One region of the Paenibacillus sp. FSL E2-0177 genome, then DNA from elsewhere that is predicted to be linked to it. Evidence: riboswitches for the same ligand, from Rfam matches in the RefSeq annotation. Region 1 holds a riboswitch; each other region holds the start of a gene.
The links. Region 1 has a riboswitch for cyclic di-GMP ahead of MHI25_RS30090 (NPCBM/NEW2 domain-containing protein). Riboswitches for the same ligand answer to the same signal wherever they lie in the genome.
Positions count from the first base shown of each region.

Region 1 (6,900 bases):
GATGATGTTGGTGAGGGCTTCAGCACGATCGAGATGTTATTGGAGCTTAAACCCCATTACATGAAGCTGGATATGAAATATGTTCAGGGTGTGTCCAGCGATCTGAACAAACAGAAAATAGCAAAGCAATTTTTAGAAAAAGCTTTAGAAATCCAATCCGTTCCTTTAGCAGAAGGTGTGGAGTTTAGAGAGGACTTTGAATGGCTTAAGCAGAGTGGTTATCAGTTGTTTCAGGGCTATTTATTTGGAAAGCCTGATCCTATTCCCAAACAGTAATCCTAATGAGTATATATCCGTCCAGAGGATGAGATGAATTTCAGGTCAGAGTCTGAGTACAACCAACCCCCGGGGTTGTATAATTTAGGTAATTGAAAAGGGGGACGGGATGGATATGAAATGGCATCAATTTGTAACGCGCTGGGCAGATTCTAGGGGCTTTGATGGACGAGAGATTGATTATCAATGGCCTTCTCCCTCATTTCCGGTCATCAGTATTCGCAGTAATCTAGGGCGATACTCAGGTCAGGCGTATGGTCGTGGAGGTAAACCCCGTGTGAAGACAGCCGTTGGATTAATCGCTATTGGAGATGTAGCTGTCGGATTGATTTCCATAGGTGCGATAAGCGTGGGCGTATTATCCTTAGGAGCAATATCACTGGGAATGTGGTTAGCGATCGGAGCAATAGCACTTAGCTGGCTTGGCTTCGCAGTGGGAGCGATTGCGATTGCAGGCGTGGCTGTAGGAGCGATCGCAATCGCGGAAAAAGCGTTGGGGGCCATCGCCATAGGGGATACGGCATTTGGTGCGATAGCGATAGGCAGGATCGCTGGGGGTGCCATAGCTATCGGACAATGGGCATATGGTGTAATCGCAGTTGGCGAACATGGTTTCGGATTAATTCCCGTCACGGGCGATGTGTGGAATTGGTTCCGGCGTTTGTTTGGATCGGGGAGTTAAGTAGACCTACAGTCCTAAAGGATGTCCTTCTCTTCCGGGATAGTCGATAAATAATATCTATCACATAAGAAAAACTAATTGCAATTACCTATACTCATTTCATACCAATTAATCATGCGATCAGATCTAGGCTTATGTTACTCTTTGAATGTATTCGAAACTTCATAGGCAAACCTATGGAAATGTAGGGACGCAAAGCTATAGGGACTAAGGTTATCATAACTATTGTCAGCCAGCTGCCAAAGAGTGCGTAACGCTTTTTGTTAAAATATAAGAAAGTATAAGTTATACACCTATACTTAATATCTTATATTTCTCGCTTAAACGCTTACCGTCCTTATAAGGACGCCGAAGGCGTTTATGCTTGTTAAGGTTTAATAAAAATTAAGTCTTAATTTTTAGGCGACTTTATACGCAATCAAGCTACTCTTTTGGGGTAGTTTTTTTTGTGCCCATTTTTGGGCACTGGAGAGATTCATATGACATCTGGGGGTAAGAAGAGATGAAGAAAATGATTGCGATCGCTACATCGGCGGCCATGTTGGCCAGTTTTTCGAGTGAGGCAGGTTATGCTTTAGCAAGTGAGGCAAGCAAGGTAAATGTAACAAAAACAGTGGCGCAAAGTAAGGTTAACTTATTAAGCAACGCCTCGGTTATTCCGTTTGAGCTGTACGGCAAGGATGCTCTAAATGCCTATAATGAGGTTTTTAGAATGAATCCAGCAAATATTAAATCCATCACAAATAACGGTGGCAACTACTCAGGCTCGCCTATAGCTAAGGCTATGGATGGGGATATGAGCACGCATTGGGAGACTGGCAAACCGAATAGTTCAACGTTTACGAATGAGGTTGTGTTTGTTTTCAATGAGTCCACTGAATTAAATAGAATGGTATACGCGGCTAGGCAATCCGGTGCGAAAGGTAAAGGTTTTGCTCAAGAATTTGATATCTACGGCTCCACTACCGATGCGGGTGATTTTACGCTCGTGTCTTCTGGAGAATATACAGGCTCAACCGGTGATGTAGTGGAGATTCAGTTCGCACCTACGGCTTTTAAGAGACTTAAATTTGTCTTCAAAAAAGCGAACCAAGATTGGGCGAGTGCGGCTGAGTTTTCTTTTTATAAAGAGGATAGTGTCTCTGCTAAAATGAAAAAATTATTTACAGATGATACCTTGAGCCAAGTTAGTGCTGCCTTTAATACGACAGAGAAATTAACAGCTTTAGAGAATGAAGTGCAGGCACATCCACTGTATGCGCAGTTTAAAGAAGAGATAGAGAATGCAAAGATCCTTTTGAAGAACCATCAGGTAGAGGCAACGGCAGCCAAGGTTTCGAAGCTAAAAGGGTATGGAACAGCCTATGAAAATGCCTATAGCCAAGCTTATAGAATGCCGAATGCAAACGTATCAAAAGTAACGGTGAACGGTGGAAGCTACCCAGGTACGAAGCCTGAATATATGCTGGATGACCAGCCCACTACGCATTGGGAAACGAACAAAAACAATGATGCAAGCTTCACGAATGAAGTCGTGTTTGAACTAGCGCAAGCGGAAGTGCTGGACAGAGTGGCTTTTTTGGCTAGAGATAACCGCAAAGGATTCCCAGAGGCTTTTGAAATCTATGCATCAGAGACGAGTAAAGGAGAGACCTTCCAACTTGTATCTAGCGGAACCGCGATTAGTACCAATGACTTTCTGGAATTTAAATTCGAACCGACGAAGTTTAAAAGATTAAAATTTAAGTTCACAAAAGCTAATATCAACAGACCTTTTGCGGCTGAATTTAGATTTTATACAGAAGATAAAGTAAGCGAAGCTGTAAATGGTATTTTCACAGATGGAACGATGAGTGCGGTTGTGCCTGCTTATAATAGCGTCGAAGCAATCAACGAATTAGAAGAAGCGGCAAAAGTACATCCGCTCTATCCAATCCTGAAAGATTCTTTGGATTTAGCTAAGAGGCTAGTGAATGGTGAAGTTCAAACCGAAGGCACCATCATTGAGGCGGAACAACGTGGAGATATGAAAAAGCATGCGCAGGAAAACCTGAGAATTGGTTTTGGTACGAACAACCAGCCTACAGGTCTCGTTGCAATGCCTGGAGATACGATCAACGTTTATGTGGATGCAGCTTCTAACGATAAGCTACCTTCTTTAGTCTTTTCTCAACAAGAGGCCGCTTGGAATGTTTGGGCTAGAGGTGTGCAATTGCGTCCAGGTAAGAACATTATAACCGTTCCTGAATTTGCTATGAATAGTTATTATGCACATGAAGTGACTAAGGGCGGCACCGTTTATATCGTAAATCCCTATACAGCAGAGGAACAAGGGAAAGCGCCATTGATCCGCTTCGAAGGTTTAGAAAAGATTCCTTTTATGACCAAGACCACGGATCCAGAACAATTCAAAACCTTCTTAATCACATACAAACAAAGACTAGACGAAGATAAAGCGGCTCATCCAAATGTTCAAGATCGTAAACTCATAGATGTGGTAGAACTGGCCAGCGATCATGTTATTTTCACAGGAACGGCGACGGAGGCGTACAACAAATATATTACGCAAGGAAATAACCCGCTGGACACCGTAACTGGGTATGACACCTGGATGAAGAGTATTTTTGCCTTCTATGGCCTGGATGGCAGTAGCGAGATTCATGATGCCAAGCTAATTCGTGAGAATATTCGCTTGATGCAGCCTTATGGTGCGATGTATGCAGCGGGAGATCATACAGGGATCCAACTTGGAACAGTAGGAACCATGGTAGGTGATTTTAACAAAGCTTATCCGGGCTGGGGACTGAATCACGAAATCGGGCATCGCTTGGCTATGGGTGAACGGGAATATGGCGAAGTAACTAATAATATGGTGTCTATGTTTATGTCTGTCGCGGCGAATTCGATAGATAATCGTATACCGTATGAATCAGATATCTATAAATATGTCCTCGAAGAAAACAAAGTGGTTATGAATCAGCAGGGCTTATTTGCACAACTCGGAGCCTATTGGCAGCTGGAGCTGGCACATCCGGGATACTGGACAGAGCTGACCAAGCTATATCGGGAGCGGAAGGTCATCCTTACCAACGGTGACAATTCTAAGCAGCAGTATTTGGTGGAGTTCTCCTCCGAAGTACTGGGATTAGATTTAAGCAGCTATTTTGCCAGACATGGCTTCACTGTGAATCCTGAGACAAAAGCGAAAGTAGCCAAGTATCCGGCACCGCAAAAGTTATGGTATTTAAATAACTCGGTGATTAATTATGAGGGAACTGGAATAGCGGATAAAAATCTGGCCATTAAGGTTAATATCACACCTAACACCACGGCTAGAACGAACACGTTAAGTTTCAGTATAGATAAAGAGCTTAAGCAAGACTTTTTAGGATATGAAGTGTATAGAAATGATGTGTTAGTTGGTTTTACAGGAACTGAGCAATTTGTGGATCAGAATGTAGATGCGAGTATCAACTATACGTACAAGATCGTCGGTTATGATAAAAAGCTGAACCCACTGAAGCCCGTACAGGTTAAAGCCTTTAAGCCAGCCTTGTCTGTTGAAGATCAGCTCACTTTAAAGCTTAATCAAACCTTTGATCCGATGAGCTATGTAAAAGCGGCTAACTATCTAGGAAACGATATTACTGCAGATGTCTCTCTGAAAGCCAATAACGTTGATGTAACGCAAAAAGGCAACTACGAAATTGTATATGAAGTGAAAAGCGAAGGGGTTACGGAAACGAAAACCACACAGGTTACGGTAACGAGCGACTACGCCTATATTTCCGATCTCAATGCCAAGTCAGTCGTTGTAGGCTGGGGTGAATTAAAGAAAGATAAAGCCGTTTCCGGGGGAATCATAACCCTTGTTCGCCAAGGGTTGGCTGCGACGTACGCGAAAGGGATTGGTGTTCATGCCAACTCTGAGGTAGTTTACGATATTGAAGGTAAGGGTTACGACTTCTTTGAAAGCTACATTGGGATTGATCAAGCCATGAAAGGGAAACCTTCCTCGGCTACTTTTGCAGTGTATGTGGATGGAGAACAGAAATTTGAGAGTGATGTTTTCCGGGCAGGAACAGAACATCAATTTGTGAAAATCCCTGTGACTGGCGCAAGAGAGGTGAAGCTGGTTACAACAGATGCTAAGGATGGCAATGCTTCAGACCATACGGTATGGGCGGATGCGAAGTTCTCGAATAATTCAAGCAAACCTACCATTACAGTACCGGAAGAGACAACCTTCGTTAAGCTGAACAGCGAATTTGATGTGTTGAGCGATGTAACAGCTTTTGATACGGAAGATGGTAACTTAATTGGAGCCGTTGAAGTGCATTCAAATGGATTCACATCAAGCAAAACAGGGACTTACAACGTCGAGTTTTCAGTTACAGACTCAGATGGGAACTCCGCTGTGCAGGCCAGAAAGATTGTTGTATACAGCGCTAGTAAATACCTGAGTGATATAGATTGGCAATCGGCAAAAACGGATTATAATGTGGTTCGAAAAGATAAGGCTAGCTCTAACAATCCGATTAAGCTGCTGGTAAATGGCGAGGTCAAAGAGTTCGCTAAGGGCTTAGGAACCCATGCCAGCTCTGAAATCGTGTATAATCTGGCAGGTGCAAACTATGAATATTTTGAAACGTATGTAGGGGTTGATAGAAATATCCCTGAGCAAAGCAACTCCAGTGTAATTTTCAAAATTTTTGCCGATGGGGCAGAGGTTTATAACAGCGGACTGATGAAATTTGGTACAGAAGCCAAGCTTGCGCGGATACCTGTTAAGGATGTAAGTGAATTGAAGCTGGTGTTAGATAATGCAGGTAACGGAAATGCTTCAGATCACGGTGATTTTGCTGATGCGAAGTTTATGATCTTGAACAATACACCAGAGCTTACCATACCTAAATCTGTCTCAACCAAAGTGGGCCAAGCGATTGATATCAGTGAAAGCTATTCGGCAATGGATTCGGAAGACGGTGACTTGACGGCTCAAGTGAAGGTCACAGGCCAAGAGCAAGTTAAATTCAACCGGGCCGGAAAGTATCCAATCACTTACACAGTAACAGATAGTGATGGAAATACGACCACGAAGATTAGAACTATAGCCGTAGTAGACATGACGGACTTTACGTACCTGACGGATTACGACTGGAATTCTACTCAGAACAGCTATACTGCACCTTTGAAGGATAAATCTATTAGTGCAAATACGCTGAGATTAACAGATGAGAACAATCAGGTAGTGTCCTATGAAAGAGGAATTGGAGCGCACTCTAATTCGACGATTGTATACAATCTAAGCGACAAAAACGCGGACTATTTCACTTCCTATGTAGGTGTAGATAGACAAATGTACGGTTCTGTTGGTTCGGTGAGCTTTGAGGTGTTTGTCGATGGAGAGAAGAAATTCGATAGTGGGGTCATGGGTTCGAGAGATCCGCAGAAATTCATCGAATTGGATATTAATGAAGCAAAAGAACTGAAATTAGTCGTCACAGACGGGGGAAATGGCAACGGATCTGACCATGCTGCATGGGGTGGAGCCAAACTACATTTCGCGAATGGAGATCACTTATTCACTAGAGATCTCGAACAGGCGATTGCAGCGGCTAAAGCAATTTCTCTAGAAGGCTTCACACCTGAGAGCATCGCGGCATTTACGTCCAGCCTCTCGATAGCAGAGACAGTGTTGGCTAACTCTTCTGTTACGCAAAGTGAAGTAGACGAAGCTGTAGCAGCGTTGCAACAAGCAACCGAAGGTTTGGTCCAAATAGATCTTACGCAAGTAATTACTGTGGCGGACCCGTATTTAAGTGCTTCGATCAAGACTACATTGGGCGTAACTGGAGAATTAACATTAGGTGATATGTATAACCTTACAACGTTAACTAGCGAAACCAGAAGAGCCGGATCCTTGGAAGGTTTGCAGTACG
Region 1 is NZ_CP150307.1:6,762,186-6,769,085, reverse strand. It holds gene MHI25_RS30100 (EAL domain-containing protein) at 1-276, shown strand, start outside; gene MHI25_RS30095 (hypothetical protein) at 392-958, shown strand; cyclic di-GMP riboswitch class I at 1,116-1,202, shown strand; gene MHI25_RS30090 (NPCBM/NEW2 domain-containing protein) at 1,461-6,900, shown strand, end outside.

Region 2 (6,900 bases), 960 kb from region 1:
CTTTGTGCTTGGCACCAAAATGCATGAACGTTATATGTTCCCTGCTCTTATTCTTTGTTTGTTTACTTATATAGAAAGTCGGGACCGCCGCTTTTTATCGCTATTTCTCGGATTCAGCTTAACGCAATACATCAATGTGGCGTACACCTTATCCCACCTGAATGCAGATGTTAGCCCGGGTGCAGACGGAATCGTATTAGTGACTGCTATAGCTAATCTAGCATTGCTGCTTTATATGCTGAATATCGGATACGATGTGTATGTCCGCAAGGGAATAAAACCTCTTCCAGCGCCAATTACACCGGAAGAACAGTATGAAGAAGATTTGAGAGTTGTCGGGCAAATTAAACCGCATCAGAAGGGAGGGCGATTTAACGATGAAGTTTAAGCGTATAGATTGGATATGCATAATAGCTATCACGGCCGTTTACGCAGCGCTTGCTTTATATAATCTTGGCTCTACTAAATCTCCAGAGACCTTATGGGAGCCTGCTGCCAGTGGTGAAAGCTTCTATGTAGATTTGGGGCAGAGTAAACCATTGGAACGGGTCAATATCTTTGGTGGCGTGGGAACGGGTAAGTTCAAGCTGGAATTCAGCGACAATCCTGAGGTCTGGAGCAGTCCGATGGATGTCAGTGAGGATGTCGGGAATGTCTTCATCTGGAAAAGCCAACCCCTGAACGTTACAGCGAGATATGTGAAGTTAACAGTTACCTCTCCAGGGTTCACTTTGAACGAAATGGCCTTTTATGAGCAGGGGGGAGAAAGAATCCCCCTTCCTATTGCCGGTGTGACACCGGATGCTAACGCAGTACCTAAAAGAGGAGCAGCGGCCAATCTTTTTGACGAGCAGTCGCTCATTCCGGAATATTCTAACTTTATGAATAGCACTTATTTTGACGAGATCTATCATGCGCGAACAGCTTATGAATATACACACGGGATAGTGCCTTACGAGAATACGCATCCACCGCTTGGCAAGCTGTTGATTGCCATAGGTATGGAGCTGTTCGGAGTCAATCCATTCGGCTGGCGTATTATCGGAACCTTGTTCGGAGTTGCCATGTTACCTCTCATATATGTAATGGCGCTTCGTTTGTTTAAGAAAAGCAAATACGCCGCCCTCGCGGCAGGATTGTTTGCGCTGGATTTCATGCATTTCACACAGACAAGAATCTCCACGATTGACGTATACGGAGTATTCTTCATTATGTTGATGTTCTATTTTATGCAGCGGTATTACACAATGAATTTCTACAAGCAGCCTTTAAGAAAAACATTAATTCCGTTATTCTGGTCTGGCTTATTCTTCGGAATCGGCGTAGCTTCGAAATGGATTGTGCTCTATGGAGGAGCAGGGCTGGCCATTATGCTGGCTATCTCCCTTTTTGAACGCTACAGAGAATACCAAGCCTCCGGACGCCTGCTGGCAGAGGGGAAGATTAAAGACAAGGAATTGCTGGGCACCTGTCGTGAAGCAGTAGATTCTTTTTGGAAAAAGACTATTATTACGTTGGCTAGTTGTATCGGGTTCTTTGTAATTATTCCAGTAATTATTTATAGCTTATCTTTTGTGCCGGGGTTATCTGCATCAGCAGAGGGCTTCACTATAAAAGGTTTGATTGATTCCCAAAAGAATATGTACAACTACCACAGCCAGCTTGTAGCTACACATCCTTTTGCTTCCTCATGGTGGCAATGGCCGTTTATGAAGAGACCGGTCTGGTTCTTTAGCGGCGGTGAAGGTTTGCCGGAAGGTCAGGTCAGCAGTATAGTGACTATGGGGAATCCTCTTATCTGGTGGACGGGTATTTTTGCGATGCTGGCAACGCTGTGGATTACGCTGAAACGTAAAGATAAGAACCTCTACATGATCTGGATCGCCTTCTTCTCGCAATATGTTCCGTGGATGCTTGTCCCAAGAGAAACATTTATTTACCATTATTTTGCTATGGTACCATTTATGATTCTTGGTATTGTATATATAATGAAGTTGCTGGATAGTAAATTCCCTGAGGCCCGTTACGTACAGTATGTCTATGTAGCCGTTGCTTTGCTGCTCTTTATCGCTTTCTACCCGGTACTGTCAGGGATGCAGGTCAGTGGAGATTACGTGAAAGATATGCTGCGTTGGTTCCCAACTTGGGTTTTCTAGGATTTAATAAAAATCTATAAAATAAGTTTATGAATGCAGCGTTATTATGAAGTGTAGATGGATGTAACGCTCCAAAAAGCTTGTAGGAGGAATAAAGGTGAAAGCCAGATATAGTGTGATTGTACCCATGTTCAATGAGGAGCAAGTAATTAGCCATACTTATGAACGTTTGAAAAAAGTAATGGACGAGTGCGGCGATACTTATGAGCTGGTCTTCGTCAATGACGGCAGTCGTGATCGTTCCGCCCAGATGATTCGGGAGATCTGTGAACGAGACGAGCATGTCAAGCTGATTGACTTCTCGCGTAATTTCGGACATCAGGTAGCGATTACAGCTGGCATGGACTATGCCGAAGGTCAAGCGGTTGTTGTTATTGACGCTGATCTTCAGGATCCTCCGGAGGTCATTTTGCAAATGATCGAGAAGTGGAAAGAGGGCTACGACGTTGTATATGCGAAACGCCTGAAGCGCCACGGAGAAACGATGTTCAAAAAGGTCACCGCGAAGCTTTTTTACCGCCTGCTCAGCAGTATGACAAGTGTGGATATTCCTACGGATACAGGCGATTTCCGTCTTATTGACCGTAAGGTATGTGATGTCCTGCGGGGACTTAAAGAAAAGAACCGCTATGTCAGAGGTTTGGTGAGCTGGGTTGGCTTCAAGCAGACTATGGTGGAATATGAACGGGAAGAACGTTTTGCCGGAGAAACCAAATATCCGCTGAAGAAAATGATTCGTTTTGCGTTAGATGGCATCACCTCTTTTTCACATAAGCCGCTTAAGATTGCTACGTATATTGGATTCTTCCTTTCATTCTCTAGCTTTCTCTATTTATTTTTCGTCTTGTTTCAAAAGATATTTTTTACCTCCTGGACGGTTCCGGGCTGGGCTTCCATTGTAGGCGTTAATCTGCTCTTTAACGGTATCGTTCTGATGCTGTTGGGTGTGATTGGGGAGTATATCGGACGGATTTATGACGAGTCTAAAGATAGACCGCTATATATTGTTAGTGAGACTAAAGGCTACCAGAACGAAGAACAACTGGACCGCCGGAAGGACCACAATGATGTCAGATAAGAACTTGCGCGCTGCATTCATACAGTTCCTCAAATTTAATGCCGTAGGTTTGCTCAATACGCTTATTGATTTTGTGATTTTTACATTGTTGAATTCACTAGGGATGGTATACGCATTGGCGCAGGTGATCTCCTATAGTGCAGGCACGGCGAATAGCTTTATTTTGAATAAAAAAGTTACCTTTCGTGATCGCAACCGGGGGAATAAAGAAGGCTTCGACCGCGTGCAGCTGGTCAAGTTTATCGTGCTGAATCTGGTAGTGCTCGGAATATCACTGCTGCTAATGCATCTGTTGACAGACAAACTAGGTATTCAAGTCTTGATCTCGAAGGTGCTGGTTACCTTTATCACGGTGATCATCAATTTCTTTGGAAGTCGTAAATGGGTATTTTAAACATTAATTTCAGGCAGAAGGAGTTGCTATGCTTAAAGGCAAGTAGCTGTTTCTGCTTGATTTGTATATAACCATAGAAACAATATACGGAGGTGAATAACATTGCGTAAATTCTCCTATCTACTCATACTGGCTGGGATACTTATCATGTTATATCCGACAGCTAACGAATGGTACAACGACAGGCAGCAGGAGAAGTTATTAGAAACGGCTGAACTAAGCACTGCCGATAGTACTCCCCAGTCAGATCTGAGGAGCAGGTATGCTGAAGTTACTCAGCTGTTAGCAGAGGAATCGGTTCTGGATGCCCAGGCACAGCCCCAACCCCAAGAGACAGAAAAGCCTGAACCGGAGATTGAAGTCGGTGGCAAAGTAATCGCACTAATTGAAATCGATAAGATTGATTTGAAGCTGCCTGTATTAGAAGGGGCTACAAAAGCTAATATGAAACATGCTGCAGCCCATATGAAAGAAACGGCACCCCTTGGAGAGATCGGGAATGCTGCAATCGCGGCGCATCGGGCTCGAACTACGGGTCGTTTGTTTAACAGATTGAATGAGGTTGTTGTGGGGGATGTTATCACGGTAAAGACTAGTGATCAGGTGTTTAACTATGAGGTATACGATATTTCTGTTGTAGATCCGAGTGATGTCTCCGTTCTTGACGGGAATGACAAGGATAAGATTCTTACTCTGATTACATGTGATCCGCTAGTGAATCCAACGCATCGGCTGATTGTTCATGCCAAATTAACAAAATGAGAATAGTGAATGACAAGAAAACACAAATACCGGGAGATATTTATAAAATAATGGGTAATCTAGTAAATTAGGTCTTGTTCACAACTATAAATATGATAGTATTATACTATGAAAGCTAAACACGATAACGGCAAACCTTCCGAAAGGTAGGGACGCAAAGCTAAAGGGCCTTTTCCCGAAAGGATGGCAGCCAGCTACCGAATGAAGAGGCTTTTTTTGTTTGTTTCAAATGGATTCTATCAATTATATCTAGTAAAGCTAGAACAGATAGAGCTTATACGATAACGGCAAACCTATCGAAAGGTAGGGACGCAAAGCTAAAGGGCCTTCCCGAAAGGATGGCAGCCAGCTACCGAAAGGAGTTTTATCCGTGAAAAAGGTTTATTTTATGCTGGTGGCGTTGTTCGTCCTAATGACTTCAGTTCCGGTAAGTACAGCTCAAGCTGCAAGTGCAGATGCCAGCTGGTTGATTACATCCAAAGTGGCTCAAGGTGTTATTGGTATTAACTATGATATTCCGAAAGATAAAAGAATCAAACTCATGATCACCAAAGATAACAGCAGCTATACATATAACTTGTATGCTTCTGGACAAGCTGAGGACTTCCCTTTGCAACAAGGAAATGGGACTTATAAGGTTTCTGTTCTGGAGAATACAACCGGCAATAAATACAAAGCATTATATTCCGAAGTAGTAGACGTAACCATGAGTGACTCGAATTCCGTATATTTGGGCTCCGTACAGAATGTGAAATGGAGTTCTTCTGATAAAGCGATTGTCAAAGCTAAACAATTAGTACAAGGCAAAACAACAGACGAAGAGAAAGTTAAAGCGATCTATAACTATGTAGTTGCGAATGTACAATATGATTACTCTCTTGCTAATAGTGTAACTACTGATTATATTCCAAGCATCGATAAGACATTGACTACTAAAAAAGGGATTTGCTATGATTACGCTTCTCTTTTTGCCGCAATGCTGCGGAGTGTAGATGTTCCTGCTAAGTTGGTAATGGGGAATACAAGCTACGTTACGCAATATCATGCCTGGAACGAAGTGTTGCTTAATGGGAAGTGGGTTACCATTGATACTACAGTGGATGCAGGACTTTCAAAGAGTGATAAGAAAACCGATTTAATTAAAGCCTCAAGCAAATATACTGCGGCAAAATACTATTAAGTTCGTCGCTAGAAACATAACTCTATTAAATAAACAACTAGCTTAATTATTAAGCTAGTTGTTTATTTTTATATTAGGGGTTGCTTTTCTATTAATAGTTGGGGTATTATAGGTAAGCGTTGTTAGACAGCGTACAGGCGATACAGACGAGGCTGATAAAAAGCTTCGAAAAATAAAGCTTGCATTTCTGAAGACAACATGATATATTATAAGAGTTGCTGCTGAGACATTAAACGGCGCCAACGAGAACTTGATCTTTGAAAACTGAACAACGAGTGAGTAGGATTTCACGTAAGTGAAATCCAAAATTAGAGAATTAATTTTCTCGTCAGATGTTTCAAAATGAGCATATCGCTCTTTTCAATACTAATTGGAGAGTTTGATCCTGGCTCAGGACGAACGCTGGCGGCGTGCCTAATACATGCAAGTCGAGCGGAGTCATTTTGAAAGCTTGCTTTCAAAATGACTTAGCGGCGGACGGGTGAGTAACACGTAGGCAACCTGCCCTTCAGACTGGGATAACTACCGGAAACGGTAGCTAATACCGGATAATTTCTTTTTTCTCCTGAGAGAAGAATGAAAGACGGAGCAATCTGTCACTGAGGGATGGGCCTGCGGCGCATTAGCTAGTTGGTGGGGTAACGGCCCACCAAGGCGACGATGCGTAGCCGACCTGAGAGGGTGAACGGCCACACTGGGACTGAGACACGGCCCAGACTCCTACGGGAGGCAGCAGTAGGGAATCTTCCGCAATGGGCGAAAGCCTGACGGAGCAACGCCGCGTGAGTGATGAAGGTTTTCGGATCGTAAAGCTCTGTTGCCAGGGAAGAACGTCCGGTAGAGTAACTGCTACCGGAGTGACGGTACCTGAGAAGAAAGCCCCGGCTAACTACGTGCCAGCAGCCGCGGTAATACGTAGGGGGCAAGCGTTGTCCGGAATTATTGGGCGTAAAGCGCGCGCAGGCGGCTATTTAAGTCTGGTGTTTAAACCTTGGGCTCAACCTGAGGTCGCACTGGAAACTGGGTGGCTTGAGTACAGAAGAGGAAAGTGGAATTCCACGTGTAGCGGTGAAATGCGTAGATATGTGGAGGAACACCAGTGGCGAAGGCGACTTTCTGGGCTGTAACTGACGCTGAGGCGCGAAAGCGTGGGGAGCAAACAGGATTAGATACCCTGGTAGTCCACGCCGTAAACGATGAGTGCTAGGTGTTAGGGGTTTCGATACCCTTGGTGCCGAAGTTAACACAGTAAGCACTCCGCCTGGGGAGTACGGTCGCAAGACTGAAACTCAAAGGAATTGACGGGGACCCGCACAAGCAGTGGAGTATG
Region 2 is NZ_CP150307.1:790,361-797,260, forward strand. It holds gene MHI25_RS03585 (glycosyltransferase 87 family protein) at 1-388, shown strand, start outside; gene MHI25_RS03590 (phospholipid carrier-dependent glycosyltransferase) at 378-2,156, shown strand; gene MHI25_RS03595 (glycosyltransferase family 2 protein) at 2,254-3,234, shown strand; gene MHI25_RS03600 (GtrA family protein) at 3,221-3,628, shown strand; gene MHI25_RS03605 (class D sortase) at 3,731-4,390, shown strand; cyclic di-GMP riboswitch class I at 4,510-4,592, shown strand; cyclic di-GMP riboswitch class I at 4,667-4,747, shown strand; gene MHI25_RS03610 (transglutaminase-like domain-containing protein) at 4,761-5,570, shown strand; rRNA gene MHI25_RS03615 (16S ribosomal RNA) at 5,938-6,900, shown strand, end outside.
Region 2: linked by a shared signal. The riboswitch ahead of MHI25_RS03610 (transglutaminase-like domain-containing protein) and the one ahead of MHI25_RS30090 (NPCBM/NEW2 domain-containing protein) in region 1 are both predicted to bind cyclic di-GMP.

Region 3 (6,900 bases), 2.0 Mb from region 1:
ACTTTTCGCGTGTCGAGATTAATAAAAGCTGACTCAACTAATGAAACATTTCTCAGACCTGAGGCTTTTGATTTAAAAAGCTACTGGGAACAATCGACTTTAGCTTTTAAAGCAGCACTGCCAAAATATGTAGTGAACTTAAAGGTGAATGAGTCTATTCTTAAAGAATTACAACGTGAAAGATATGTAACTATAACTTTAGTAGAACCCTCTGCTAATACTGGGTGGATGAACGTGGAGGCCGAGTTTAATGCTATAGAATCTGCCTGTCGTATCGTACTCTCTTTCTCTCCTTCAGTTATTGTTTTAGCTCCTATCGAACTAGTAAGGATGGTAAAGTCTGCTATTAAAACAATTTCCACAATATATGAGGAATTTTGACATGAATTCTAAATATCTACTACTTAAAGAAGATTTATGACACTTCTCTATAGACCAATGACCTATAAATCCCCTATAATAACACCATTACATAAAATTTAATAAGGGGGACATTTTACCAATGAGCTGGATGCACAAACTTCCGTTAAAACAAAGAATTGTTGCCGGATGTTACCTCGTTGCCGCACTGTTTGCTATTCCTGTCTTAGTTACGTTAATGATTCTAGGTCAATTTCTCGTAGGAATTATACTAGTAGTTGTTCTTGCAGGTCTGACTTTACCTGTTGCTCGCTTCGTGGAGAGAACGCTTACATCATCTTTTGATGATATTGCTAATGTATCTCACAGTATTTCAAAGGGTGATTTCACTAGCAGAGCGGACGAAAATGGTTCAATGGGTGACGTAAGCCGCTCCTTTAACACAATGATTGATAAGCTCAAGAAGATTCTGACCGATGCATCGCAGATCACCCGTCAAGTTATGGATGCAAGCCGCGGAATCGAAGATAAGAACCAGAACCTGAAAATTGTCATGGCACAAGTAGCCTCTTCTTCTACTGAGCTCGCTCTTGGTGCAAATGAAATATCTACGGATATCGCTGATATGACAGAATCCATTAAAGACATTGAGACCAAAGTATCCAATTATACGAACTCCACCAAAGAAATGAACAGACGTTCAATACATACCTTAGAACTTGTTGAGCAAGGGCGCCAATCCGTAGATACACAGGCTGAAGGCATGCGTAAAAACATAGAGGCTACACAAAAAGTGGCTGATACTATTGAAGCTCTCTCACAAAATGCCCGCGGGATTACGATGATCACCAAGACCATCACAGAGATCGCTGAGCAGACCAACCTGCTGTCACTGAATGCCTCCATCGAAGCTGCTCGTGCCGGAGAGCATGGTCGGGGTTTTGCCGTTGTAGCTCAAGAGGTTCGCAAGCTTGCTGAAGAATCTACGGCATCCACAAAAGAAGTATTCGGCTTGGTCCGCAGCATTGAGTCAGATATTAAACAAGCCATCGATAATATTGCCATCAATGAAGAGGTTGTGCAGGTTCAGAATGAAATGATCACTCAATCTGCCCATATTTTCGCACAAATTGTACAAAGCGTGCAGTACATTACCGAGCAAATCTCTTCATTCTCTGCGGAGAGTGATCTTATGCTAGAAAGTGCCTTGAAAATTTCCAGTGCAATTGAGAATATCTCAGCAATCACCGAAGAAACTGCTGCTGGCACGGAAGAGGTATCGGCGGCTATGAATGAACAGATTAATGCCCTGCAGTCTGTTGCAGAAGAAACGGAAAAAATGACCCAGGCCGTATTTAATCTGCAAAAAACCATTCATATCTTTAAATTCTAGTTCAAAACTATCAACTGCCACCTAAGCTGAGTCTTAGGTGGCAGTTTTTTTCGCGAGGTAAAACTTCATCTCTTGGACAAGACTTTCGTCAAATTTCGAGTTTTTTTAGCGGATTATGTTGACAAAAATTAATGAGGAATATATTGTAAAGGAAAATTATTCTTATCAACTATAAATTAATATTGGCAAAATCCTCGAAAGAGGATGACGCAAAACCATGGATCTACAGCCTCATTTTTTCGTTTGAGGCCATGATTGCCAGGTTGCAGAGGAACCAGGACGGCTGAACTATTGTTCAGTCTTAGCGGTGCCTTATGCCACCAACCTGTGCTTACTATAGAGCACAGGTTTTTACTTTTTGAGTATATTGATCTATCGTATCTATTCGGTAGATTAATAACTAATATATATCAAAAAACTTGTGAGGTGTTTCTTTTGAAGACAGTCGCAGATTACATGGCGGAAGCACTACGTAACCTTGGAGTCACCCATTCTTTTGGGATCATTGGCAAATCCATTTGTCCAATTGTTCTAAAGATGGTGGATTACGGTATTGAATTTATTCCCGGCAGACATGAAGCAAGCTCCGGATTCGAAGCAGCAGGGTATGCGCTGAAAACGGGTAACCTAGGCGTAGCATTTGGTACTTCGGGTCCTGGGGGAACTAACCTGCTTACAGCAGCAGCACATGCGAAAGCTAACAACCTACCTGTCCTATTTATTACCGGCCACCAATCCATTACAGAGCTTGGAATTCCTCAATGTCAGGACTCCACCTCTTTTCTGGCTGATTTAGCTGATATGTTCAGACCTGCCACCTTGTTCAGTAAATTGGTTGAACGTGGGGATCACTTTGGTACTATTTTTAATCATGCGATTTCTGTGGCCCTGACCAAACGGGGTCCTGTTCATCTTTGTATTCCTTTTGATGTACAAACTGAAGTATTGGAAGAATGCAATATAGTAATCCCAGAAAGAGAGTCTCTAATTAGTCAAGCTAATATCGATAGAGTCATCGAAGCTATTCAAGCTGCTAAGAATCCTTTGATTATTGCGGGTAAAGGAATTAACCGCTCCGGAGCACATAAAGAGCTTGTTCAACTCGCAGAAACTTTTAATATTCCTGTAGTAACATCTCCTGGTGGAAAAGGGGCTATAGTCTGGGATCACCCACTCTATCATGGTCCTATTGGCGTTGGCGGTTCGACCCACGGGGACGATTTATTGAATAAAAGCGATTTATTTATAGTGCTTGGATCACGTTTAAGTGATATGACCATCTGTAATCTTAAACGGGAGAATCATCCAGCAACTTTAATTCAATTTGATATTGATCCAACCTTTGTCGGAAAAATACTATTGTCCAAAACGATACCGGTCACTGGGGACCTGCGCGATAATTTGGTGCACTGCCTAAATCATATTGACCCAAGCACAATCACCAAACGTGAGGCTTTGGCCGATGCGGATTATTCAGAAGAGCTTCCAACCCTCAAGAATCTTTCCCTTGCTTCCGTAATGAGCACTTTAAGTGATTTGATCCCTTATAATAATTCAATTTTCGTTGATGATGGAAGTCATGGATTCCACGCTGCAAAATGGTACAAGGTTAAGAAACCGGGCAGCTTTGTTTTTGATGCGTATTTTGCTTGCATGGGTAATTCGATCGGCATGGCTATTGGTGCAAAAGTTGCAGCTCCTGAAGAAACTGTCCTCTGCATTACAGGTGATGGTTGTTTCATGATGCTCGGCGCTGAGATTAACACCGCTGTCTGCAAAGATATCCCTGTCATCTTTATCGTGGTCAATAATAAGCAACTAGATATGGCTCTTAAGGGTATGGAGAAAACCACAGGTCGTATCGATGGAACTCTATATGAAGTACCAATGGACGCCGTGAAATTCGCTGAATCTCTAGGTGCTAAAGGCTACAAATGTGAGACTGCGGATGAATTCACAGCTGCAATTAAAGATGCGGTAGCTCTAAACCATGTTGCCGTTATTGAACTACTAACAGACCGTGATGAAGTCCCTCCGACTGCACACCGTACTTTGAACCTAAACTAGGAGGCTAACCATGAAGGAAAATATCAACAGTGGTCTCAACCACTTCACGAATCTATCAGGAGACTATGGCGCAAAAGCACTAGCTCCAATTAAAGACCACTTCCCTGACTTGGCTGAATTTATTATGGGGAATGCCTATGGCGATATTTTTCAACGTAATACTATAGCCCCTGACTGGAAGGAAATCGCAGTCATTTCATCTTTAATTTCAATGGGTCAATTCGAACAGTTGGGCGTTCATTATGTCATGGCCCTTCGTGTTGGAGTTACCGTAGAACAGCTTAAAGGTATTCTATTACACTTAGTACCCGTTATAGGGGCACCTAGAATCATCACAGCTTTTAATATCCTGCTTGCAACCATAGAAGAAATCCAATAACCCAACAGTTCGACAACAATATACAAAATTCGACTTTATTATTGCATACACTTGAAAAATATGCCTATAATAGAGTCGGAATATCCCATTACTTGCTGTATAGTGTCGAATTTTGACTTTTATAAAACAGCTAAATGGATATACATGGCTGGATATTGCAGTCGAACTGTTTTGGACAAATTCAATCTATGGGAGAGATTTAGGCATGGGAAGTTTCGTTTTGAAGACAGACACTACAAACAAGGTTATTAACATTGAGTTAGATGGAACATTTTCTGAAGAAGATGGTCTAAAATCTATTCAAGCTTATCAACAAACTATCAATCCAATTACTCCAGCTGACTATGAACTAAAAATCGACTGCAGAAAGCTAAATGTAACTGCACCAGATGTTGTACCTCTTTTAGAAAGCTGCTTTGTAATGTTTAAGAATGATGGATTTGTAAAAGTAAATCTAACGCTTGAAAATAACCCGATCCTCAAAATGCAGCTTTCCCGTCTTGGCCGTAAAGCTGGACTCGATAACATCGAGATCATTTCTGCGGTTACAGTCTAGATCTTTTAATCTTAATATGTAGGCCACATTTTACTGCTTTCCTGGAGGCGTATTATGACCGGAATTCGTATTAAAGGCATTGATATCTATCATCCCAGCAATATAGTTGGTAACGACTTTTTCATTAAGCATTTTGACGAAAAAGGCATTGATATTCGAGGTCTATTATCCGCATTAGGTCGTATTACGCGGTATAGTATTAAGGATGCGGATGAGAATTCCCTTACGATGGCTTTTGAGGCTGCCAGGAATGTTCTGGAGAAAAGTGGTCTCACAGGTGCCGATATCGACCTTATTGCCTATGCAAGTCAAACTCCTGAGTATATCTTTCCTACCAACTCATTAATGATTCACCGTTTGATCAAAGGCGCATCCCATACGATCTGCATTGACAGTAATGCTAATTGTGCGGGTATGACGGCTTCTGTGGAACAGGTTAGCCGTCAGATGCAAGCGAATCCTAGGATTAAACGAGCGTTGGTCATCGGCTCCGATTATGTAACCCCTCATGCCGATAAGAATGATCCAGTCTATTACGCTAACTTCGGTGATGCAGCGGCGGCAGTCATTCTTGAACAAGCTGAGGATGTGGTCGGTTTCATTGACTCTATCTACCAAACGGATCCTTGTGTTTGCGATAATTCCAAGTTCCCGTGCGCAGGCCTGGCTAAACTGGGTAAACAAGGTGTAGCGGCTGGAGAGTTTAATGTGAAGTTTATTCCTTTTGATAATTCCATTTGCATAGATGCTGCTTCTGAGTCTATTCGTACTCTACTGTCTAACAACAATATCGCGCCTGAAGCCATTAAAGCAGCCTGCTTCTCACAGTTTTCATTGCCTAATATCTTAGAGATGTGTGAGAAAGTCGGCATTGATCGCAATGTAGCGGTATACATAGGGGATGAATTCGGATATACCTCTACCAGCAGCCCATTTATTGCTCTACATAAAGCTGTAACTACTGGAAAGATCGAACGTGGTGATAAAGTCCTGTTCTGGACAGTGGGCGCCGGTTGGCAAAATGTAGCATTTGTTATTGAATATTAGGAGCTGTATAACAAAAAGCGGCAAGCTAGGGATTCACCTAAGCTTGCCGCTTTTTAATATAAATATGAACGCAACATCAGGACTTACTTGCAAAGGTGAGCCCCTTTTCCGCGAGAGCACTCCGTAATAGGACGATCGCCTTTGGCCCCAATCCATGTAGCTGCAGAAGCTCTCCTTCAGTAAGCTTGCTGAATTGTTGAAGCTGAACATATCCAGCCCCATGCAGGGCTCGAAGCGCCGGCTTAGATAGTCCGCCCGGCAGATCAGATTCGGTTCCTTTAACCATAGATATATACAGCTCCTTTATCACTGATATCCTTCATGCTTCTCCCAACCCATGGTACGCGCTACAGCGTCCTTCCAGGCGTTGTAACGACCTTCCCGCTCAGTTATACCCATCTCAGGCGAGAAGACCCTCTCAGCCTTGTTGAAGCTCTCTAGCTGGGCACGTGTCCAGACTCCGGACGTTAACCCGGCCAGAAGCGCCGCACCCAAAGCTGTTGTCTCCGCATATGTTGTTCTAGTAACCTCACTGCCCAGGATATCAGACTGGAATTGCATCAGCAAATCGTTACGCACAGCTCCGCCATCCACACGAAGGCCGGTCAATGGCATGCCTGCGTCTTTTTCCATAGCTCCTATTACATCTCTAGATTGAAAGGCTAAGGACTCCAATGTAGCTCGTACCAGATGTCCTGAGGTAGTGCCTCTAGTAAGGCCAAATATGGCTCCACGGGCATACATATCCCAATAGGGTGCCCCCAGTCCGGTAAACGCAGGCACAACGATAACCCCTTCACTGTCCTCTACTTCCCGTGCTTTATCTTCTGAGCCTGCTGGCTCCTCTATAAGACCAAGCCCCTCCTGCAGCCACTGAACGGCCGCTCCGGCCACGAACACACTGCCCTCTAGGGCATAATAGAGTTCATCTCCCATACCCCAAGCTACAGTGGTCAACAAGCCATGGCTGGAGGCTACAGCTTCTGTGCCTGTGTTCATTAGAATAAAGCAGCCTGTACCATAGGTGTTTTTGGCACTGCCGGGTTCTAGACAAGTATGTCCAAACAATGCGGCCTGTTGATCTCCAAGTACAGAGCG
Region 3 is NZ_CP150307.1:4,785,938-4,792,837, forward strand. It holds gene MHI25_RS21415 (YafY family protein) at 1-381, shown strand, start outside; gene MHI25_RS21420 (HAMP domain-containing methyl-accepting chemotaxis protein) at 503-1,753, shown strand; cyclic di-GMP riboswitch class I at 1,928-2,024, shown strand; gene MHI25_RS21425 (thiamine pyrophosphate-binding protein) at 2,180-3,820, shown strand; gene MHI25_RS21430 (carboxymuconolactone decarboxylase family protein) at 3,831-4,199, shown strand; gene MHI25_RS21435 (hypothetical protein) at 4,312-4,755, shown strand; gene MHI25_RS21440 (ketoacyl-ACP synthase III) at 4,810-5,802, shown strand; gene MHI25_RS21445 (DNA-binding protein) at 5,879-6,088, opposite strand; gene glpK (glycerol kinase GlpK) at 6,109-6,900, opposite strand, start outside.
Region 3: linked by a shared signal. The riboswitch ahead of MHI25_RS21425 (thiamine pyrophosphate-binding protein) and the one ahead of MHI25_RS30090 (NPCBM/NEW2 domain-containing protein) in region 1 are both predicted to bind cyclic di-GMP.